4 regions of the Paenisporosarcina sp. TG-14 genome follow, and region 1 is predicted to be linked to each of the others. Evidence: riboswitches for the same ligand, from Rfam matches in the RefSeq annotation. Region 1 holds a riboswitch; each other region holds the start of a gene.
The links. Region 1 has a riboswitch for S-adenosylmethionine ahead of metK (methionine adenosyltransferase). Riboswitches for the same ligand answer to the same signal wherever they lie in the genome.
Positions count from the first base shown of each region.

Region 2: another riboswitch for S-adenosylmethionine. It lies ahead of C406_RS0104930 (O-acetylhomoserine aminocarboxypropyltransferase/cysteine synthase family protein); the one in region 1 lies ahead of metK (methionine adenosyltransferase).
Region 3: another riboswitch for S-adenosylmethionine. It lies ahead of C406_RS0117600 (methionine ABC transporter ATP-binding protein); the one in region 1 lies ahead of metK (methionine adenosyltransferase).
Region 4: another riboswitch for S-adenosylmethionine. It lies ahead of sfnG (dimethylsulfone monooxygenase SfnG); the one in region 1 lies ahead of metK (methionine adenosyltransferase).

Region 1 covers NZ_AMGD01000020.1:162,053-168,172, reverse strand. Annotated here, with positions in the region: gene C406_RS0107505 (NUDIX domain-containing protein) at 1-422, shown strand, start outside; gene C406_RS0107500 (alpha/beta hydrolase family protein) at 400-1,185, shown strand; gene C406_RS0107495 (hypothetical protein) at 1,191-1,640, shown strand; gene pckA (phosphoenolpyruvate carboxykinase (ATP)) at 1,783-3,369, opposite strand; SAM riboswitch class I at 3,578-3,701, shown strand; gene metK (methionine adenosyltransferase) at 3,904-5,100, shown strand; gene C406_RS0107480 (gamma carbonic anhydrase) at 5,272-5,790, opposite strand; gene C406_RS0107475 (alpha/beta hydrolase) at 5,897-6,120, shown strand, end outside.
Region 2 covers NZ_AMGD01000012.1:17,487-23,606, reverse strand. Annotated here, with positions in the region: gene metX (homoserine O-acetyltransferase MetX) at 178-1,245, opposite strand; gene C406_RS0104930 (O-acetylhomoserine aminocarboxypropyltransferase/cysteine synthase family protein) at 1,301-2,614, opposite strand; SAM riboswitch class I at 2,735-2,851, opposite strand; gene C406_RS0104925 (LysM peptidoglycan-binding domain-containing protein) at 3,096-3,905, shown strand; gene C406_RS0104920 (homoserine dehydrogenase) at 4,054-5,298, opposite strand; gene C406_RS0104915 (AMP-binding protein) at 5,334-6,120, opposite strand, start outside.
Region 3 covers NZ_AMGD01000081.1:23,636-29,755, forward strand. Annotated here, with positions in the region: gene C406_RS0117585 (iron-containing alcohol dehydrogenase family protein) at 1-645, opposite strand, end outside; gene C406_RS0117590 (MetQ/NlpA family ABC transporter substrate-binding protein) at 661-1,491, opposite strand; gene C406_RS0117595 (methionine ABC transporter permease) at 1,510-2,181, opposite strand; gene C406_RS0117600 (methionine ABC transporter ATP-binding protein) at 2,171-3,184, opposite strand; SAM riboswitch class I at 3,473-3,581, opposite strand; gene C406_RS0117610 (carbon-nitrogen family hydrolase) at 3,662-4,456, opposite strand; gene C406_RS0117615 (pyridoxal phosphate-dependent aminotransferase) at 4,541-5,725, shown strand.
Region 4 covers NZ_AMGD01000028.1:64,594-70,713, forward strand. Annotated here, with positions in the region: gene C406_RS0110065 (OsmC family protein) at 1-97, opposite strand, end outside; gene C406_RS0110070 (acyl-CoA dehydrogenase family protein) at 569-1,789, opposite strand; gene C406_RS0110075 (NADPH-dependent FMN reductase) at 2,055-2,639, opposite strand; gene sfnG (dimethylsulfone monooxygenase SfnG) at 2,636-3,724, opposite strand; SAM riboswitch class I at 4,028-4,137, opposite strand; gene C406_RS0110085 (hypothetical protein) at 4,628-4,975, shown strand; gene C406_RS19500 (HD-GYP domain-containing protein) at 5,424-6,120, opposite strand, start outside.

The DNA of each region.
Region 1 (6,120 bases):
AAAATGCCTTCTCAATTCCTACAACACATGTGCTTGTGTTAGCAAATATTCAAGAGAAGTGGTTGCTTACAAAACACACAAAAAGGGGTCTTGAATTCCCTGGAGGAAAAGTAGAGCCTAACGAAACAATAGAACAAGCAGCAAAACGGGAAACAATTGAAGAGACGGGTGCGCGAATCTCGCATCTGGAATGGTTTGCGGAATATATGGTCCATGATGAAAAGCCATTTTGTAAAGTGGTTTTCCGTGCAACTATAGACTCTGTCGAAACAAATTTCGAGAAGTTTGAGACGGAAGGACCGGTATGGGTTACGTTACAAGAATTCTTTAAATCAACTAACCTTAGTTTTCATATGAAAGATGATGGAATGAGAAAAATGTTGGAGCAGGTGATGATAGTTGAAAGAAGACGCTACAATTGAACAAAAACGTCCTTACCCCAGTCCGAATCCTCAAGTAAAGTTAACTGAAATTATCTATTGGTCATGTGGATTGCGAGTAAAGGGGTTACTTGCAGAGCCTGTAAAACTAGGCACCTATGAAGGCATACTCTATTTACGTGGAGGTATACAAAGCATTGGTATGGTTAGACCCGCTCGAATTGCACAATTTGCTGCACAGGGATTTATTGTGTTTGCTCCTTACTACCGAGGAAATCGAGGAGGAGAAGGGCGCGATGAATTTGCTGGTGAAGATCGTTATGATGCTGTGAATGGAGTTGACGTATTAAAACAGTTTCTTTCTGTCGACCGTATTCATTTATTTGCTTTCTCGCGAGGTGGAATTATGGCGTTATGGACAGCCATTTTACGTAATGATGTTACGTCAGTCGTTACATGGTCTGGAGTGTCAGACGTTATTCTTACCTATGAGGAACGAAATGATATGCGGCGTATGATGAAACGAGTAATTGGTGGAAATCCGAACAATGCTCGTTTAGCTTATGAATACAGACAACCTATACCTCGTATCAATGATATCACTTGCTCATTATTAATTATTCATGGTGAAAAAGATCTAAATGTAGGTATTGAGCATGCTTTCCGATTAGAAAAAGCGCTTGAAAAAGAAGAGAAAGTGTATGAAACAATGTATTTTAAAGAACTAACACATTTTTTCGAAGCAAAAATTAATGCGCAAATTGTTCATAACCTAACCACTTGGATGAAACAACAAAGAGGATGATATGAATGAAACATATTAGGATTCATTTAGAAACTACACATACAGCAAATAAATCTTCAATTCCAATAGATACATCGTATTGGGAAAAAATGTGGGATTCATATACGATTGACTTTGCTTCAGTCGAAATTCACTGTTGGAAAGAAGAAGTGAAACAGATTCATGAACTTTCTACCATTTCTGCTCAATCTGATGACCAAGGTCTAGTAAAGTTATTCACTATCTCATTAAATAAAGACAATAGAGCCTACTTACGTAATCAGTCAGTTGATTCAAATGGTGGATTAAAATGGTTTACTTTGCACTTCTATAAAAAAGATATTCAAATACTTGAAATTGGTCAGTATGGTTCTGAAATTGTTTTGTATGGTGTGGATAAAAAAGAAGCAGATGAATTTCAAGAACTATTTTTTGAAATCAAACACGCTGAATACTTCACTGAGCACTTGATATAAGAAGAAGAGGGTTCCTTAAGGGGATTTTACATATCGAAAAAAAACGCAAGGAATATGAAATTGATGACTTTTAGTTCTCATAATAAATTGTTTGTCACTATAAGAAAAAAGGGCCTGCACATGAAGTGCAAGCCCTTTATATTTAGTTAATTGGACCGCCTTTAGAAACGATTTCTTCAGAAACTGATCCGAATTTATTAAAGTTTTCACGGAATTGATTTGCTAATTCATTTGCTTTTTTATCATATGCTACTGGGTCTGCCCAAGCATCGCGTGGGTTTAATACATTAGAAGGTACACCAGGTACTTCTGTAGGAATGGCTAAAGCGAAAACAGAACCTGAATCTGTTTTTACATTGTCTAATTGCCCTCTTAGTGCAGCACGAACCATTGCACGTGTATAAGAAAGTTTCATACGTTTACCAACGCCATATTCGCCGCCAGTCCAGCCTGTATTAACTAAGAATACTTGTGCATTATGCTGATCAATTTTCTTGCCTAACATTTCTGCATAAACTGTAGCAGGCAATGGTAGGAATGGAGAGCCAAAGCAAGTTGAGAATGTTGCTTGTGGAGTTGTAATTCCTCGTTCAGTTCCCGCAAGTTTCGATGTGAACCCACTTAAGAAGTGATACATAGCTTGTTCTTTTGTTAGCTTACTGATTGGTGGTAACACGCCAAAAGCATCAGCTGTTAAGAAAATGATCGTATTTGGATGACCGGCTACAGAAGGGTCGACGATATTATCAATTGCTTGTAATGGGTATGCAGCACGTGTATTTTCAGTTAATGATATATCATCGTAATCTGCAATGCGTGTTTCAGGATCAACGACAACGTTTTCTAATACTGAACCAAAACGGATAGCATCGAAAATTTGTGGTTCATTTTCACGTGTTAGGTTGATTGCTTTTGCATAACAGCCACCTTCAATATTGAATACACCATTATCTGACCAGCCATGCTCATCATCACCGATTAACTTGCGATCAGCATCAGCTGATAACGTCGTTTTTCCAGTTCCAGATAAACCGAAGAATAAGGCAACATCACCTTTTTCACCAACGTTTGAAGAACAATGCATAGACAAAATACCTTGCTCAGGAAGCAAATAGTTCATGATAGTGAAAATTGATTTTTTCATTTCCCCAGCATACTCTGTACCACCAATTAAAATAATTCGTTTTTCCAATGAAACAATTATGAACGTTTCAGAATTTGTACCATCAATTGCAGGATCTGCTTTAAATGAAGGTGCACATAAAATTGTGAATTGTGCTTCATGAGAAGTTAGCTCTTCTTCAGTAGGGCGAATGAACAATTGATGTACAAATAGATTATGCCACGCATATTCAGTGAAGACTTGTAGAGAGAGGCGAGATTCTTTGTCAGCTCCTGCAAAGCCTTTGAAAACATATAACTCATCTTTTAATTTTAAATGATTAATAACCTTATTATATAAAGATGAAAAAATTTCAGAAGAAATTGGAAAGTTTACTGAACCCCAATCAATCTTGTCTTTTGAAATTTCTTCTTCAACAAAAAACTTATCTTTAGGAGATCGACCCGTATACTTTCCTGTCTCCGCTTTTACAGCACCAGTTGATGTTAAGACAGCTTCTCCACGTGATGTCGCTTTCTCCACTAATTGTGGTACTGAAAGTTGAATATGCACGTTTTGGCCATTTAACAAGTCGTTCAGCTCGTTACTAGTGTTCACTGAATTCATGTATATGTACCTTCCTTTTTCGAATATTCCCGTATATAGGGTCAATTGATTCATGAATTAGTATAACACATTACGCTCAATAATCTACACTCATAGCCTCAATAATTTCACGGTTTTTCCATATATTTAATTTGTACATTTATATCGAAAGTAAACAAATATTTGACATCAGAGGATTAGTTTATTATGATATTAAATTGAACGGATACTCTTATCCCGAGCTGGTGGAGGGGTCAGGCCCTATGAAACCCGGCAACCTGCAGTTATGAACCAATTAGTAATTGGCAAAGGTGCTGAACCTGAAGCAAGGTGAATTCCTTGGATGATAAGAGTGAAAGGTGTCTATTAATCATACCGTTCCTCATGTGTTCTACGTGAGAGAGGGTTTTTTTTATGACATCTCCCTTTATCCTCGTGTGCAGAAGCCCGATAAGGCGGAAGGTTTTATTCGACTGAATGAGGCTTGGCATGGGAAATGAGTACCGTTTGAATTTTCCGAGAGCAATCTCGAAGGATAATAGGAGGAAATACTAAATGACAAATCGTCGTCTATTTACATCAGAATCAGTTACAGAAGGGCATCCAGATAAAATTTGCGATCAAATCTCAGATGCAATCTTAGATGCAATTTTAACAGATGACCCAAACGCACGTGTAGCGTGTGAAACTACAGTAACAACAGGTCTAGTACTTGTTGCTGGTGAAATTACAACATCAGCATATGTGGATATTCAAAAGGTAGTACGTCAAACTGTTCGTGATATTGGTTATACACGTGCAAAATATGGTTTTGACTCAGAAACATCTGCAGTATTAACTGCAATTGATGAGCAATCTGCTGACATTGCAATGGGTGTTAACCAAGCACTAGAAGCCCGTGAAGGATCGATGACTGAATCAGACATCGATGCAATTGGAGCGGGAGACCAAGGCTTAATGTTCGGGTATGCTTGTAATGAAACACCTGAGTTAATGCCACTTCCCATTAGTATGGCTCATAAGTTAGCACGTCGTTTGGCAGAAGTTCGTAAAGAAGAAATTCTTCCATATTTACGTCCAGACGGTAAAACACAAGTAACTGTTGAATATGATGAAAATAATAAACCATTGCGTATTGACACAATCGTTATTTCTACTCAACATCATCCAGAAGTAGCGCTTGAACAAATTCAACGCAACATAAAAGAATACGTTATTAAACCTGTTGTACCTTCAAATTTAATTGACGATAATACAAAATACTTTATAAATCCAACTGGTCGCTTCGTAATTGGTGGACCACAAGGGGATGCTGGATTAACGGGTCGTAAAATTATAGTTGATACTTATGGTGGGTATGCACGTCACGGTGGTGGTGCATTTTCTGGTAAGGATCCGACTAAAGTTGACCGTTCAGCAGCATATGCAGCACGTTATGTAGCGAAAAACATCGTAGCAGCAGGACTTGCTGATCGTGTTGAAGTGCAGCTTGCGTATGCGATTGGTGTTGCACAACCTGTATCAATCGCTATTGATACATTCGGTACAGGTACAGTAGCAGAATCCAAACTAGTTGGATTAGTTCGCGAATTATTCGACCTACGACCAGCTGGTATTATTAAAATGTTAGATCTTCGTCGACCAATTTATAAGCAAACTGCTGCTTACGGGCACTTTGGTCGAACAGACATAGATTTATCTTGGGAAAAAACTGACAAAGCAGCAGCTTTGAAAGAAAAAGCAAACAACTAACATAAAAATGCCGTTCCAGTTAATTCTGGAACGGCATTTTTATGGGGAAATTGATTTGTACAGGAATAAACCAAGTCGTCGTCAATAATTCATCATCACATGTAGGAAGCATGTAAACAAAAGATGACCGGTTGTATATTAAGGACCGGTCATCTCTAGTTCATATGAAGATTAGGTTGTTATTTGCATGCTTTTATAAATCTGTCCTTTTTCCGCGTACTCTTGTATAATTCGCTCCATATCTAGCAAGTCCTCATTATTTAATTCGCGAACTACTTTTGCGGGTCTCCCAAAAGCTAGCATCCCTGGTGGAATAATTTTACCTTGAGGCACTAAACTACCAGCGCCAATAAATGCACCTTCGCCAATTTCAGCCCCATCTAGGACAATTGAACCCATTCCAATCAAGGCTCCTTTGCGAATCGTACAACTATGTAAAGTTACTTGATGACCAATTGTTACTTCATCCTCTAAAATTAGTGGAGCGGTTGGGCTTTGGTGTAGGCAACATAAATCTTGAATGTTCACTTTACGCCCAATCCGAGTTGCGTTCACGTCGCCGCGAATTACTGTGTTAAACCAAATTGTAGACTCTGGACCGATTGTCACATCACCACTAATTGTGACATAATCAGCAATATATACAGACGAATCAATAATAGGTGTCTTATCTTTAAACGGGTAAATCATTCTATAACCTCATTTCTTTATTGGGATATGGTTTCATTATACAAAAAAAGAGGAATATAAAGAAGATAACTTTGTAGAATAATGTAATAGAGAAGGGGCGATGTTCATGTGGAAATGGGAAGCTGATGGACAAGCTAAAGCTGTCATTGCAATAATTCATAGTGCGTATGAGCATCATCGTAGATACGCATGGTTAATTGAAAAGTTTAGAAGTTCGGGTTTTCATGTCGTAATGGGAGACTTGCCAGGGCATGGAGAAGCTGCTCGAACTAAAAGTGCCCATGATGAAGATTTTAAATCGTATAATGCGTATATCGATCAATTGGTAGA
Region 2 (6,120 bases), on a different contig from region 1:
TTAAATTCGAATATCTATATTATAATTATACAAGAAAATGTGTACACTTGAAAATCCAATGCTCAACAAATTCCACTATATAATATTCTACTTGTATAGACAAAGTAAAAGAATAAAGAACAATTCCCTCTTCGTAAGCAAAGAGAGAATTGTTCTTAACGAAACCTTCATAAATATTTAGTTAGGAATTCGTTTAGCCAAATGACCTCGGATAATCGGTCCCCATTTTTCATATTCCACCAAGAACCCATCATGACCAAATGCTGTTTCAATTTTATGGAAATACCCTCGAGAAGTTAAGTCAACAAATGATTTAATATCCTTTGGAGGATACAATAGATCTCCTGTAAAGCCTAGACCAATTACTTCTGCTTCAATAATATTTGCTGCTTTTTCAATTCCACCTCGTCCACGACCGAGATCATGACCATTCATCGCATAAAGCAAATACAAGTAACTATTAGGATCAAAGCGTTTCGTAATTTTTTCACCTTGATAGCGCAAGTAAGATTCCACTTGATAATAGGGAAACTCTTCTGCCTCTATCTCCTTCTCTTCTCTCGAAAAACGTTTTGTAAAGAGCGATGGACTACGATACGACACGAGTCCTACCATTCTTGCTACTTCAAATCCTTTTACATCACTCGACTTAACGTAATTCCCCTCATCCCAACGAGGGTCTTGTTCAATTGCATGAATTCCTATGCGATTAAACGCAATACCATAATCACTTAGTGATGGAGTAGCAGCCAACACAAATAGTTGATCCATGAAGTTGGGAAATAACACACCCCACTCTAGTACTTGCATTCCACCTAACGACCCACCAATAACTGCTCTAACTTTATTGATTCCGAGCTTTTTAAGTGCTTGATGCTGAGCTGTCACCATATCTCGGACGGATACGAAAGGAAAGGTTAAACGATAGTTTAATTCCTCATTTAGGGGTGAAGCAGGGCCAGTAGAACCACCACATCCACCTAATATATTAAACGTAATCACTTGATAATGATTAAGATCTACAGGTGCATCATATCCAATAAATCCATTCCACCACCCTGGCTCTTCACTTGTACCCACAGTGACATGATTTCCAGTCAATGCATGACAGATAAGAACCACTGGAAGATCCTTGTTTCCGACTCGTTCATAACGAAGCGAAACATTGTTGAGAACCTTTCCAGATTCAAGTGTGATTGGATCTAGGTGAACTGTATCTTCTCTCCGTTCGATCTCAATTTTCAATCCATTGTGACTCACGGGGAATCAACTTCTTTCATATAGGTATAGTTAAACAAAATTAAGAATGAACAGCTATTTCAGACGCCTGTTTAATTGCTTGATCTAAGTCCGCAATTAAATCTTTTACATTTTCAATGCCAACTGACAAACGAATTTGATCCTCTAAGACGCCACTCGCCACCAAACCTTCAGCAGATAATTGTGCATGAGTAGTTGATGCTGGGTGAATAATTAGAGATTTTGCATCTCCAACATTTGCAACATGAGACCATAAAACTGTGTGATCGATTACTTTCCGTCCAGCCTCTCTACCGCCTTTAATACCAAATACAATGATTGAACCGGCACCCTTAGGTAAATATTTTTTTGCTAATTCATGAGATGCATGACTTTTTAAGCCCGGATATGACACCCATTCCACAGCTGGATGTTGTTCTAAATACTCTGCAACAACTTGCGTATTTTCAACATGACGCTCCATTCTTAAATGCAATGTTTCAAGGCCTTGCAATAGTAAAAATGCACTTTGTGGACTTAAGCAAGCTCCAATATCACGCAATAAATGAACTCTGAACTTTGCAATATATGCCGCTTCTTCTAAATCTACAAATCGAAGTCCATTGTAGCTTGTATCCGGTGTTGTGAAATCTGGGAATCTTCCATTATCGTATTTGAATTTCCCTGCATCAACAACCACCCCACCAATCGTTGTTCCGTGTCCTCCGATCCATTTTGTTGCTGAATGGACCACGATATCTGCACCATGCTCGATCGGTTTATTTAAATAAGGTGTCGCAAATGTACTATCGACGATTAATGGAACACCTTCTTCATGCGCTACTTTTGCAACAGCTTCAACGTCTAACACATTTAAACTTGGGTTACCGATTATTTCAGCAAATACTGCTTTTGTTTTTGCTGTAATAGCTTTCCTAAAATTTTCAGGATCAGATGGATCTACTAATTTCACATTAATTCCATAGCGTGGAAGCGTTGATGAAAATAAGTTATACGTTCCTCCGTATAGATTTGTTGCAGCTACTATCTCATCACCTGCACTGGCTAGATTTAATATAGCAAGCGTGATGCCAGCCATCCCAGAAGAAACAGCAACCGCTCCAACTCCGCCTTCAAGCAATGCAATACGATCTTCAAATGCAGCAACTGTTGGATTACCAATACGTGAATAAATATTTCCTGCTTCCTCAAGTGAAAATAACTTCTGCGCATGATCAGTGCTGTCGAAAACGAAAGAAGTTGTTTGGTAAATCGGAATTGCTCGTGAACCAGTTGTTGGATCTGGGCTCGTTGCACCGTGTAGAAGTAATGTCTCAATACCATAGTTTTCAGTAGGGTTTGTTGAATTTGTCATCTTTAATCTCTCCTCTTTTTTTATGTTTTTAGTTTTCTAGTGACCACAGTGAAAAGTCAATAAGTTTAAAAAAGGAATTAAAAAACCCCTTCATAAGAAGAGGGGGTTCCTGAGATCCTCCTCTTATCTTTCAGATCAAAATCAATCTGTAGGAATTAGCACCTTGCCGAATTAGGATAAAATTCGTTGGTTGCCGGGCATCGCAGGGCCTATTCCCTCCGCCACTCTGGATAAGAGTATATTAAGTTGGTAATTCAAAGTCTCTTGTTAAGGATTATAAATAAGTTTGCAATAAGAAGTCAACCTTTTTCTGAAAATTCGGTTCTTTTATTTTTGAATTAAAAAAGGGTTGTTGATCATAATCGATCGCTATAGTTCGTCTATCCCAGCTGGTGCCGTTTATTGAAGGAAGTTTATAACAATATTATTGACATTAATTTGACACACTGCGAATACCTTGTATAAAAAGGAGTGTTAAAAAATGACTGCTATACAAACCACAAATTATTTATATACTGTTCAGCCAAGAGATACCTTATACAGTATTGCTTCCCGTTTAGGTAGTACAGTCCCTGCGATTGAGCAAGCCAATTCACTATACCCCCCATTTACAGATCCGGGTCTTATTTTCCCAGGTCAGCTTCTCATTGTACCGGGAGGTAGATACGGCTATCGTTATGAAGTTTATTATATTGTTTCTCCAGGTGATACACTGTTATCTATAAGTCAACAGTTTTCTGGCGAGTTCGATCTTTTATTAGGAATTAATAGTCAAATTGCCAATCCTAATCTAATTTATCTGAACCAACCGATACTCGTTCCTGCTTTTATTTATGAAATCCAATCTGGAGATTCATTATACAGAATTGCTAGTCAAACTGGCATTCGAATTGAAGATATAATAAAAGCCAATGATCGAAGAGCCAGTTTTTCTCCAGATGTCCTTTATCCAGGTTATCGTTTAATTTTGCCGCTGGCTTCTTCACGAAATATTTTAGGCAATCGTCCATTACCGGGAGATAATATTCAATCAGGTAGCTTAATCGAAGGTGTAGCAAGGGTTTTTGAAGCAAATGTGTTGTACTCAATCGTTGACGATGCTGGCAACGTGATTTCACCAGAAAATTTCATTACAGCTAGTGCAGCAGGACCTGAATACGGTTATTTCTCTACGAATGTAGAATTTGATCGTGAACCTACAACCTCCACAGGTGACTTAAGAGTCTATACTAGAAGTGCCAATGATGGAAGTGTTCAGGATTTAGTAAGAGTCAAGATTGGTTTCACTTGAAATACCTATACTTTTATAGAACTTCATGAAACTAATTAAGTGATATGAGTCGTCAGATAATTTATTGATAGAGTATTTTTGTTACAGTTATCCTCTACTAAGCTTACTTCAATTCCTGTCATTGTAGAGTTGAGGATAACGTGCAAAATTAATCGATTTGAAGCTGTAACACTTCTTTTTCATGCTCACTTTTCAGCTTATAAGAGCCCAATATTGGATAAGAAATCAACGCATCATTTTGCTCGCAAAGCTTAAATAATTGGGACTTGGTGGCTTTAATAGAATAAACTCCCTCAGAAAGCTGATCATAATAGGCAATAACACTTAAAGAGAAATGGTTCCTGAGGTTACTTACTATCCAATAAGATATATCTTGATCCTTCGCTTCCTTTTTAATGATTGACTTCTTTTTCAGACTGTTTCCTAGTGTTGATTGTCTTTGAAAAACTTGAACAAGGTCTTCAATCATTGCACTTGCAGTTGGAAACATTCCAGCACCAGGACCCTGTAAAGTAATCCCACCGACAAGATCGGTTTTTACATGGACTGCATTCTCAACACCTTCCACATGGTAGAATGGATGTGACTTTGACACAAGTGTAGGAATGACCGAAGCGAAAAGACGATCCTCTTTTCTTTCAATTGAAGCAATATGCTTAAAATGTAATCCAAGCTTTTCAGCCATCTCAATTTGTTCACTTGTTATGTCAGTAATTCCATTTATTTTGACAGATTTTTGTTCAGGCTGTTCACCAAATGCAATTTCACTTAACACCATAAGCTTAAAATACGCATCAAACCCATCAATATCATTGCTTGGGTTAGCTTCCGCATATCCATTTAGCTGAGCTAGCTTTAATGCTTCAAGGAAAGACTGTTTCTGTTCGCGCATTTCAGTCAAAATAAAATTCGATGTTCCATTCAAAATCCCTTGGATCTCATAGACATTATTAACCTTCAACAATTGCTGCAATGTCTGTATAATAGGCACACCACCCGCAACGGTTGCCTCAAAACCAACCGATACTTTTTGCTTTGCAGCCAGCACAATTAATTCTCTACCATGACTTGAAAACATTTCCTTGTTAGCTGTAACAATATGACAGCCTTTTATTAGTGCTCTCTTTAAATAAGTAAAGCTCGGCTCTTTTTCTGTAATTGCTTCTATTACAACATCCAAATGTGGTAATTCAATAATATCCTCAAAATCTGTTGTAATTAGAACACCTCTGTTAATATCTCTCTTTTTTTCTTTATCTTTAATTAACACTGCCACTACTTCTACGTTTTTTCCCAATACAGCTTTTAATTCTATTTGATGTGATTGAATGGTTCGATAGACTCCTTCGCCTACCGTTCCAAACCCAAGCAATGCTACTTTAATAACAGACAAAATTACACTTCCTTTTTTATAAAATAAATCTTTTTTCAGTTAGGTTGTAAGCGTCTTTGTTCTAGAGCTTTAAGTTCTCTTCTTAATAGTTTGCCGCTTATCTTTGTTTTTGGAAGTTCTTCTAATACTTCAATTTCCCGAGGAGCAGCGTGGGCTGCTAATTTATATCTGACGAATTTTCTGATTTCTTCTATTAATAATGGAGAATTTTCATAGCCCTTTTTTAGCACAATAAATGCCTTAACAATTTCACCACGAAGTGGGTCAGGCTTTCCTATTACTCCCGCTTCAGCAACGGCTTCATGTTCAATAAGCTTGCTTTCTACCTCGAAAGGTCCAATTCGCTCACCAGAAGAGTTAATCATGTCATCACTACGGCCCTGGAAGAAGATATAACCTTCTTCATCCTGATATGCCAAATCCCCAGAAAGATACCAATCTCCAAACTGGAAATAAGAATCATATTTGTCTTTGTTTTTCCACACTTCTCTCATAATTGCTGGCCAAGGGGCTTTGATTGAGAGATGACCAATTTGTCCATGTGGCTGCTTCGTTCCTTCGTCATCAAGAATAGCTACTTCTATTCCTGGAAACGGACGAGTGTCATGAATTCGTTTCCCCAATTTTTCTATACCCCAATGAATTACTTCGGGATTTAGAGGTTCCCCCACACTTAATAGATGTCGAAGCGAACTTAAGTCATACTGTTGTAAAATCGTATCTCCTTCTGCCTTCAACATTCTAAAAGCAGTTGGTGCACTATACCAAACAGTTACCTTTGTCTTTTCAATGGTTGAATACCAGGAATCTGCGTCAAATCTT
Region 3 (6,120 bases), on a different contig from region 1:
AATAGCCTGTTGTGCATTCTCGAACATTTCATTCGCGCACAGTTTCGCTGTATGATGTGCGACTTTAAGTGCAACAGAGGGATCAGTTAATTTACTAATTTGCACATCTGCCTCATACCACTTGGCAATTGTGTCCCCGATACCTGCAATGAGAAGTGGAATGGGAGCTTCCACTAAAATTCTCGGCTCTATGAGTAGAATGTCGACACTCATTGGGTACACATCATAATGAGTCATCTTACCTTCATCTGTATAAATTACACTTAAAGGTGTCCATGGTGCACAGTTTGAAGCAAGCGTTGGAATTAAGATTGCCTTCGTTTCACTTATACAAGCTGCTGCTTTAACCACATCTAACACTTTTCCGCCACCTACACCAATTATGGCATCTACTATATTGAATTGTGCTAAATTAGCCACTCTAGTAATTTCAGTGAGTGAACATTCTCCGTGATAGAAGATATGTGTCACATGGATATTTTTCAGATTAGGTAAATAGTGGCTAGCCGCATTCCATGATTTCACACCCGAGACAATGAGCACACGGTTAATGTTTCTAATCAGTAATTTGTTTTCAAGTTCATCTAGCACTCCACTTTTACATACGTATTCAGCTGGCGCCCCACGAACGATGATATCTTTCACAATTACCCTTCTCTCTTAACGGTTTTCCATCCACTCTGGCTTACCGAATCCTACAAAATCCTTGTCGATTATTGCTTCAAATTCTGGTGACTCTACGATATCAACTAAGTCTTTCGCAAGTTGTGAATCTTTGTTTTCAGTCTTTACGGCAACTAAGTTACGGTATTGATCTGGCATATCTTCAAGAACTAAAGCATCCAATAAATCCATTTTTGCTGCTAAAGCGAAGTTTCCTGGAACTGCAGCTAAGTCGGAACCTTCTACAGCACGAGGCAACCCACCTGCTTCAATTGGTTGGAACACTAAGTTTTTCGTGTTCGTTTTGATATCTTTTTCAGAAACTGTTAATGGCTCTGAACTTGAATCTAATTCAATTAAGTCATGGTCTTGTAGGACTAAGAAAGTACGTGCTGCGTTTACTGGATCATTTGGTATCGCAATCGTAGCACCCTCTTCGATCTCTTCAATTGACTCGAATTTATTTGAATAAATGCCCATTGGTGCAGTCGGCACTGTTAAAAGACCAGTTAAGTCCATATTGTTTTCTTTCGAGAAATTCTCTAAATAAATTGAGTGTTGGAAAAGGTTCGCATCAATATCTCCATTATCTAATGCGTTATTTGGTTGAATATAATCACTAAATTCTATAATCTCAACTTTATATCCCTTTTCTTCTAAAGCTGGTTTAATCGCTTTGTTTAACATATCACTGTAAGGACCAGCTGTTCCGCCTAACTTAACAGATTTTTCATCTGCTGTATCTGTACCCGCTTCCTTATCCCCACCACAAGCTGCAAGTACTGTCATTAAGATAACTAAGATAATTGTAAATAATCCTTTTTTCATGTTCATTTCTCTCCTCTATTATCTTTTATCTATTGCTTTAGACGTCCAGTCACCTATTAATTGAATGATTTGAACGAGAACAATTAATATAACAATCGTGACAATCATGATTGTATTGTCGTACCTGTAATAACCAAAGCGAATGGCTAAGTCACCAATACCGCCACCGCCTACTACACCCGCCATTGCAGAATAGGCAATCAGACTAACGACGGTTAATGTAATCCCCTGCACAATGCTCGATTTTGCTTCTGGTAATAAGACATCCTTGATAATCATCCAAGGTGTTGCGCCTACTGCAATAGCCGCTTCAATGACACCCTTATCAATTTCACGTAAAGACGTTTCGATGATTCGAGCGAAAAATGGAATGCCCGCAACGGACAAGGAAACACTTGCTGCTCCTGGTCCAATAATAGTGCCTGCGAGTAATTTAGTTAAAGGAATAAGTGCTACTAACAAAATAATAAACGGAATGGAACGTACCATATTGGATACAAAACCAAGCGTCGATTTCACAAATCTATTTTCTAAGAATACTCCCCGATCAGTAATGAAAAGTACGATCCCCAGTGGTAATCCTATAATAATGGCAACCGTCAGTGAGATTCCGATCATGTGCATCGTTTGTCCAAATGCTTTCATAATATCTGGTCCAAGTTCTATCATATGCTGAAAATCAAAGCCCATTTCTAATCACCTCCGCTTGCGCTCCTCGGCCTTCCATATATGTGATAGCCCTCGTAACATCATCTGGTTCCCCTTTTATTTCCATCAAAAACAAACCAAGTGGTCTTTCTTGAATGTATTCAATCGAACCATGTAGGAAGTTCGCTTTTATATCAAATTGCTTAACTGTATCTGCTATAATTCCCTCACCTGCAACATCTCCTCTAAATAAAACCTTCACGAGTCGACCTTTACAAGCGTCTAATATTGACTGAGGCACATCAAACGATACAACACTGCTAATAAATTCTTTCGTCAAATCCGTTACAGGGTTTGAGAAGATGTCATACACATCCCCCTCTTCTACGACACGACCATCTTGCATAACTGCCATGCGATCACAAATTTCTTTTACCACATTCATTTCATGCGTGATTAACACAATCGTGATATTTAATTCGCGATTGATTTTTTTGAGTAACCGTAAAATGGATAATGTTGTGTTTGGATCGAGTGCTGAAGTAGCTTCGTCACACAATAACACGGCCGGATTATTTGCCAATGCACGGGCTATGCCAACACGTTGTTTTTGTCCTCCACTTAGTTGAGCTGGATACACATCTTTCTTATCTGTTAAACCAACCATCTCAAGCAATTCCACAACACGAATTGCAATTTTCTCTCTCGGAGTACTTGCAGCTTTCAATGCAAATGCAATGTTTTCGGCTACTGTCTTTTGACTAATTAAGTAAAAGTGTTGAAAAATCATACCGATTTTCAATCGTGCTTTTCGTAATTCCTCACCTTTTAATTTTGTCAGGTCACGCCCGTTTACTTCAATACTGCCACCCGTAGGTCGTTCAAGTAAGTTGATACAGCGTAGCAATGAACTCTTGCCGGCTCCTGAATATCCGACAATCCCGAACACTTCCCCTTTAGAGATCGTGAGGTTTACTTGATTAACACCAATTACAGGACCTTTTTTTGTTGTGTATTCTTTAGTCAACTCTTTAATTCTTATCATCACAAAGCCCCTTTTCACCAAAAGCGTCACTATACCTCGATTTGAAAGTCAATAAAGATTTTCTTAAGCGGATATGCGAGCTGTATATGTTTAATTCGATAAATAAACTTTATTTATCGAACTTATACTTTATTAACCAAGAAAAACGTAAAGCTGCTAGATTGACACAGGTCCGAAGAATCGATACGAAAGCCTTTCTTTCGACTGAGGACCTGAAGCAAAACTTTTACTTTCTTACCCCGCAAAAAAGCCCCCTTCATAAAGAAAGAGGCACCGAAAATTGGATTTTGGTTATCTTTCAGAATGATTTCATTCTGTAGGAATTGGCACCTTCCCAGCTCGTGCTGGAGGTTGCCGGACGTCATAGGGCCTATCCCTCAGTCTCTCTTGATAAATTCCGTATGTAGTTGTTTTGTTGCTGAAACCAAATACTACGTTGTTTTTCGACAAGTGTCAAACACTTTTTGAATAAAATTTTCACTTTTCAAATAATGAATTATAAAGTGCTGGTCTACGATCTTCATAAACAGGTATACGTTTACGCACTTCTTCAACTTCCGAAAAATCAACATCAATCACTGCGTACTCTTCTTGTTCAGCACCAGTCCACAAGATTTTACCCCAAGGTGCAATAATCATCGATTGTCCATTAAAATGATTATTTGGATCACTACCAGTTCGATTCACAGCGATCACGAAACATTGATTTTCAATTGCACGTGCTTGCAGTAAGATCTTCCAATGATCAATACGAGACTCTGGCCACTGTGCTGGAATAAATAACACCTTCGCCCCCGCTAATGCGTGTGCCCGTAACCATTCAGGAAACCTTAAGTCATAACATATGAGTCCTCCGGCTTGAATGGAACCTAAATAAAACACATTTTCCTTATTTCCTGCTTGTAGATAAAGATGTTCATCCATCAGACGAAATAAATGCGCTTTATCATATTCTGCAACAAGTTTACCATCGTTCGTAAATACATACATGGTGTTGTAGAAGTTAGTTCCTTTTTTCGTAGAAACCGAACCACCTACGATGTGGATGTGATGTAAACGCGCCAGTTCAGAAAGAAACTTTTTCGTTCGTTTCCCTTCGAAATCAGCAAGTTGCTCTAATTCTTTTAATGCATATGCAGTATTCCACATTTCAGGTAAAACAACGAGCTCTGCACCTTCATTTACGACTTTTTCAATTAACATTTGGACGTTATGAAAATTTTTATCGGGATCGGCAAACGCAACGTTGAGTTGAATGCATGCGATTTTCATGGTACACCTCCTATAGACAATATACACAAAAGGTTATAAGATTTGGCAGACGATTGCAACTATTTCAGAAAATGAGGAACTGCCATGAAACTTTCAAAAAAACTAAAACAATTACCTCCACAATTTTTTGCTTCTCTAGTGCAAAAAACAGGAGATGCTATTGCTCAAGGACGCGATGTGATCAACCTAGGTCAAGGTAATCCTGATCAACCTACCCCTTTACATATCGTAAAAGCACTTCAAGAAGCTGTTGAAAACCCAACTACCCATAAATATTCGCCGTTCCGAGGAATTAGCGAATTGAAAGAAGCTGCTGCTAATTTTTATAAACGTGAATACAATGTAGACATCGACCCATTAACGGAAGTAGCTATTTTATCTGGAACGAAAATTGGCCTTGTTGAATTGCCAATGGCCGTGTTAAATCCTGGCGATTGGATGTTGCTACCAGACCCTGGTTATCCAGACTATTTGTCAGGAGTCGTATTAGCCGACGTTCAACTTGAAACGTTACCACTTATCGCTGAAAATAACTTTTTACCCGATTATGGAGCGCTCTCTGAAGAGAGTAAAAAACGAGCAAAACTCATGTATCTTAACTATCCAAATAATCCTACAGGAGCGATTGCGGACCTTAATTTTTTCAATGACACTGTGGCATTTGCCAAAGAAAACGAAATCGCTATATGCCATGATTTTGCCTATGGAGCCGTTGGATTTGATGGAGTTAAGCCAGTAAGTTATTTACAAGCAAAAGGTGCAAAAGACGTTGGCATTGAAATGTACACAATGTCTAAAACATTCAATATGGCCGGTTGGCGTATCGGTTTTGCTATCGGCAATTCACAAATAATTGATGCAATAAACGTGATTCAAGACCATATGTTTGTCAGTCTATTCCCCGCCGTACAACATGCCGCGGTAGCTGCATTAAATGGAAATCAAGAATGTGTGACTACTTTTGTAAATAACTACGAAAAACGTCGAAATGCGCTAATCTCTGCATGCAATCGCATCGGATGGAAAGTAGAAGCTCCTAGAGGATCATTCTTTGCTTGGCTAAACGTCCCAAAAGGGTACACAAGCCAGAACTTCGCAGATAAACTGTTAAGTGAAGCAGACGTAGCCGTAGCACCCGGAATTGGCTTTGGTGAATTTGGAGAAGGCTATATTCGCGTTGGATTATTAGTAGATGAACATCGTTTAGAAGAAGCGATTGAGCGCATAGGGAGATTAGGCATTTTTAATAAGGATATGACGAATGAGTAACAATATCCAATTTTAAGTCCATTTGATTTAATAAGACTATTTTTGAAGGATATTTTCTATTATGAAAATTTACCGGTCAATCACGTTTCATAGCCTAGTCAACTTAGTCAGCCAGATATTTAGATTCAGCACTTTTTTTCCCTAACTCTTTATTCCTTCTCTTTCACACACACGTCTATTAAAACTCGAAAAAAATAAAAAACCGATAACCATTTTACAGGTATCGGTTTTTTATTTGCCTAACGACATCCTACTCTCACAGGAGGAGACCCTAAAACTAACATCTACGCAAAAGAACTTAACTTCTGTCAGTAGAAGATACATATTACTATTTATTAGATAGTTGAAAAATTTTAATCGGCTTAAATAGGGATTTATTCGGCTTCGGAGAGGTT
Region 4 (6,120 bases), on a different contig from region 1:
CAATTAATGGTGAAAAATCTCTAACCGATATTGACGTTTTCAAACCACTTTCCCATTTTCCACTTGTGTTCACCTTTAATAATTGTTGAGTTGTCATATAATCTCCCCTAATTCCTAGTTATTTGGTAGGTTTTATTTTAATCTAAATAATCAAAATTGTAAATCTATTTATCGCGTTACTAATTACCTGTTTATCATTTCTCTTACTGAGGGTGCTTTTTTACATCATCAACATCGCAGCAAATGAGCTGCTCTGAAGATGAATTTTTTTTCATATAGGAAATGACCTGTTATAAACGCCAAAAATTGTTTCGACCTGGGACGGTATAGTGAATCATCAACACCGCAGCAAATGAGCCGCTCTGAAGATGGATCAGTTTCATCTAGATGGAAATGAAACTAACATAAATAGTCTTAACTAGATCAATACTTGCAATGCCTGTTATCCCCCCTTTTAATCGACATCAACATCGCAGCAAATGAGCCCTCGTTAGATGAAATAGTTCATTTATATAGGAAATGACCTGTTATAAATGAAGCTTAACTAGATCAATACGTGCCAAGCCTGTTATTCTCCACCTTTTGTCCACAATTCGAGCGGAAGTCCTAGAAGCCCCTTGCCTACCCATTCCCTTGCAATATTATTGGATGGACCCATGGCGATTCCAGCTCGTGCATCACGGAAAAGACGTTCGATTGGACCTTTTTTGTATCCATAACCGCCGCTGACATCCATCGCCGTTCGCGTCGCTTTATTCGCTACTTCAGAAGCATGAACTTTGAATTCTGTAAGAGGCAAAGTTAACTCTCCTTGGTCTCTTCCTTCAGATTGTAAAATAATTAATTGTTCAGCGAGATCGATTTGCCAAGGTTTTGTACTCTCGATTAATATTTTAGCTTCTGCCAGTTGTTGTCTGATTACTTGATAATCGCCTATGCGATTGTCAAAGTCTCGGTGAACCGTTTTCGTCGCGTGCTCCGTTGCGAGTTGAAGTGCATTTTCAGCTACACCTAACCAGGCAGATCCAAGTCCGATCAGGTAAATAGGAGATACGCCGTGTAGCAGAATATCCTTCCCACGTCCTTCTCCACCTAGGATATCGCGTTTGGGAATTAGTACATTGTGATAAGAAATTGGGCCACTATGATTGCCATGTACACCTAGGGCATCCCATATTTGCGCTTTAATACCTGGTAGCTTGCCGTCTACGATGAAAAAGCTAATATCCGTTGCATCTAGAGCATCCGGGCTACGAGTTTGAACGACATAGAAATCGGCTTGACCTGCACTTGTTGTGAACGATTTATCTGCATGTAAAATATAATCTTCCCCGCTACGCTTGGCTTGGCTGAAATTGTACCACCAGTGTCCTCCTGATGCTTTTTCGCTAGTAGAATATGTTCCAATCCATCCTTTTTCAATCGGTTTTAACCAGCGTTCCTTCTGGTCTTCACTTCCATAAAGAGTGATGGTTTGAATCGCCCCTACATGCATGACATAAACAAGTGCTGTTGACGCACATGCTTTACCGATTTCTTCTGCCACTATGGCAAATGCCACATGATCAAGGTCCAAGCCATTATATTTCTTAGGGACAAGAATATTTCCCCATCCATTTTTAACTAAAGCCTCTAAGTTTTCTCTCGGGAAACGTCCTTCTACATCCGTAATGTCCGCGTTCGGCAATATGACTTCATTCACAATGCTTCGGATTTCTTTTCGAATCTCTTCGTAATAGTCTCTTGTACTTTTTAAATAGGTTGGTCGTTCCAATAAATCAATAGACATAATGGATGCTACCTCCTGTGTTTTATTGATAATTATTTTATAGTCAAACAGTCACGGATCATTCAATATGGTATTTCATTAATGTCTAGTACCTGTAAAGCGGCTCATTAAGCGCTTGTATCATAGACTACTAGTCTTACATATGGTAAAATATTCAGATAATTTCATTATTACATCCACTGATAGGGTGTTAGTGATTACATATCTTTATTTTGGAGGTAAAAGTATTCCCGTACTTTTACCTCCCTTTTTTATGTGTACATTTCTAGACCAGCACTTTTCTCGGAATGGCAGGTTGATCAGCTCCCTCAAAACGTTTATCGATCAAACGTGTAAGGCTCACTACATCACTTGCCAATGCTTCAAGTCGCTCAAGAATTTCGTAACTGCTTATTTCTTTGTTTGTAAAGTGTTCATTATGAATGTACACACTGCCCGGGACTACATGCGCTTTGAAGTAACCTGCAAGGGGTTTAAACTGATGTTCTAGCGCCAAATAATGATGATATGTTCCTCCTGTTGCAATGAAGCCAACTACCTTCCCTCTTAAAGCGTCATTTGGTATTAAATCAAATACATTTTTCAAAGCACCTGTATAGGTACCGCGGTAAATGGGCGAACCAATAATATAGCCATCCGCATTTGCTAGTTGATCAATCAAATATTTGGTATCTCCTTCATAAAGTGCAGGGTCCCTACCATCACAAAAGCCTACTGATAGATCCTTTAAATGGAGATGGATTGTTTCTATCTCAGGGTTATTGTACTTTGCAAAATCAAGGGCTTTGTCAACAGCATTAAATGTCTTAGATGAAGATGATAAACTTCCAGTTAGGCCGATAATTTTCATACGCTCACCACTTCCTTGTGTAATTGTGCTTCTTTTTTCTTCACTAGCGGTATCACTTTTTCACCGAAATCCTTAATATCTTTTTCATAATGAAGGAAACCTGTCAGGATAAGGTCAACGCCTAACTTCTTCAGCTCAATGATGCGATCTGCCACTTGTTCAGCAGTACCGATTAACCCCGTTTTAAAGCCGTCATTATACTGGACCAGATCTTCAAATGTGGAATTTGACCACATGCCATCTTTTTCCTTTGATGAAGCTCCCGCTTGTTTCACTGCATCCCCAAAACCTTTCACAGCTTCCACGTCAGCGTTTGACACAATATCACGCAACACTGCAATTGCTTCCTCTTCCGTATCGCGCACAATAACAAATCCATTGACGGCATACTGGAGTGTTCGGCCTTCTATTTTAGCTAACTCTTTCACTTCTTCAATTTGTTTTTTAAAGCCCTCCTTTGTGTTGCCATTCATGAAATACCAATCTGAAACTCTGGCAGCCATTTCTTTTGCTGCTCTTGAATTGCCTCCCTGAAAAATAGGTGGACTTGGCTTTTGAACGGGCTTGGGTTTTAGTGGGGCCCCATTAATTCTATAAAAATCGCCTTTAAACGTGGTTTCTTCCTCTGTCCACAGTCCTCTAAGAACTCTAATGAATTCTTCTGAACGACGATATCTCTCATCATGCTCAAGCCAAGGCTCTCCATATCCCGTAAACTCTCCTTTGAACCAGCCACTAACTACATTGACTGCCGCCCGCCCATTACTAATATGATCTAATGTCGCCATCATTTTTGCATATACACCTGGATGCCATAGCCCCGGATGCACAGCTGAGATTAGGTTAATTTTTTTCGTTACACTGGCAAGTGCCGCTGCTAATGTTGCCGCTTCAAGTTGATACTCCGCTCCATAACTTGCAAAGAATCGTGTTTGCAAAAGGGCATAGTCAAAACCCGCATCTTCTGCTGCTAGCACATATCTTTTATTGGCTTCAAATGACCAATCGGTTTCTTGGGGTAATTTAGAGACAACTAGACCTCCACTTACATTCGGAACCCAATACGCATATTTTAATTCACTCATGTTTAACTTCCTCCTCAGGGTTTTCCTGACATGGACGTAAATACGCTTAAATGTTAAAATAGTAAAGCGATCTAAGCCCTCCTCAGGGTTTATCGTATGGTTACAAGGGATGAAAGTACTGTCATACTTTCATCTCTTTTTTTATTGCCCATCACCTCCTTAAAGTACTTCATCAAGACTAAAAAAAATTGTAGAAATACAAAAAACCCCTCTTTCATAAGAAAGAGAGGCACAGTATGTATTAAATTCAAAACCCCTCTTCACAAGACAGAGAGATGCAGAATTCACTAAATACAAAGTCCTCTCTTATCTATCAAAACGTATACGTTTTGTAGGATTTGGCACCATCTTATTCGAAAATAAGTGGTTGCCGAGCTTCAACGGGCCAGTCCCTCAGCTACTCTTGATAAGAGATACTTTATTAAATTTTCAAGTTTGTTTTCGTTAATATCAAACAATACTGCATCTTCAGAATAATGTCAATTGTTTTTTGGAATTTTTTTGAACTCTTATTGCACGATAATAAGTGAATGATGGAAGTGAATTATAGTACGAATTGAGTCAATTTCATAATTAATAAAACCGGATGTAAACACGAACATTCTAAATACAAATATTCTGTCGATTTCCGTTACGGACGGACGCGTGGTAAATGCTAAGCCGTTCGGTTTTGGATCACTTATTCCTAAATAAACGATCAAATCAAACCTGTTTTATTATCAAAATAAACAGCCAAATATAACCCAAATTAGCACCTCATTTGGAGGTGCTTTTATAAAATTTTAGAGGTGAAAATGGATATTGTTGGTATAATAAATAAAAGATATTTCTTCAATGAACTAATGATGCAGGTTAGTTGAGCGCAATATATTAGAAAAATCGAAAAAAGAGGAGTGTTAAATAGTGGATGATTCAATTGGTTACGTTATGGTCGTATTTGTAATAATAGGTACAACATACGGTTTAGTTAGACAAATCCAACATATTATGACTATCCAACGACTTAGAAAAACAGATTTATCTAATTACAAAAGGACATTAATTGGATACTATCTAGAGTCTGTCTCACTTTTGGGTTTTCTCATTTCTTTTACATTAAACGTATTAGTCGGAATACAAATAATCCAGTCAAATCTAGTTACAAGCGATAAAACTGTTTTAAGTTGTTTTATATTTCTTGGTATTTTTTTAATTACTAAATTGATAGTCATTCCTAAAAACAGTAAACAACACAAATTATTAAAGGGATAACAGGATGCTTTATTAAATTATCATTTCATATTGAACTAATTCGTGCTTAAGTTTAATAAGTAGAGATGAAAACTAGGCTTACTAAAAATTAGAACTAGAAAAACACTGAGGAAATACTCAGTGTTTTCTTCTCTTTTCCAAACACAAGCATTTATTTCCCAGTTAACAGGTTTCTTGTTTATTTTTTCAGTGATATTTACGTCAATGCAATTCCATCCCTCTTTATCATACGAATTAGATACCTAAATACTTAGTTTACAATCACAATTGTAATAGCAATAATTGATCTGTCAATGAGATGATTATTTTAAGGAGAAAATCAATACAAACCTTGATATATCAATAAAAAATAGACTTCCAAATGTATAGCTAATTGGGTGTCTATTTAGGGTTATAATTCAAGAAAAGTGATTCAAAACTGAACGGCTTAGGTAATTACTCGTCTTTCTTAAGTTCTTATTATCAAACTATTCCCTAAAGCTTTTTCGATAAATAAGCTTACCAATTCCGGATCAAATAGAATACCCGCATGTAATTGCAATTCTTCTATTGCAGCTTCAGTTGACAGAGTACTGCTATACGTCCTTTCACTCGTCATCGCATCATAGGCTTCAACAATGGCTATTATTCTTGACTCAAACGGTATTTCTTTCCCTTTCAAGCCTCTCGGATAGCCTTTCCCATCCCATCTTTCATGATGGTATAAAACATAATCAGCCATATTCGGCATATCATTTAGTGTACTTAAAATTCGATGACCTATTTCTGAATGGCGCTTAATCTCTTTCCACTCACCGTCAGTAAGTTTGCCAGGCTTATTGAGTATAAGTTCATCTATAGCTATTTTACCTATATCGTGAAGTAATCCAACTGTTTTGAGTTCCTTAATTTTATACTCAGATAGTCCAAGAACTTGTCCCATGCTTTCGCATAGTTTTGACACTCTTTGGGAGTGTTGTTCCTCCCCTTTATTCTTATCATGAAAAGCCTTAATAATCATATCAACTGTATTTCCCCTAATACTTGGGCTTTCAAAAAGTTTAATCGTATACATATGTTTGTCTGCTTTTTTGAATACTTCTTGTATTTCATCTTCTTTATTCTTCTTCGTTTCATAACCAAATGAAATAGAAATATCAATTGAG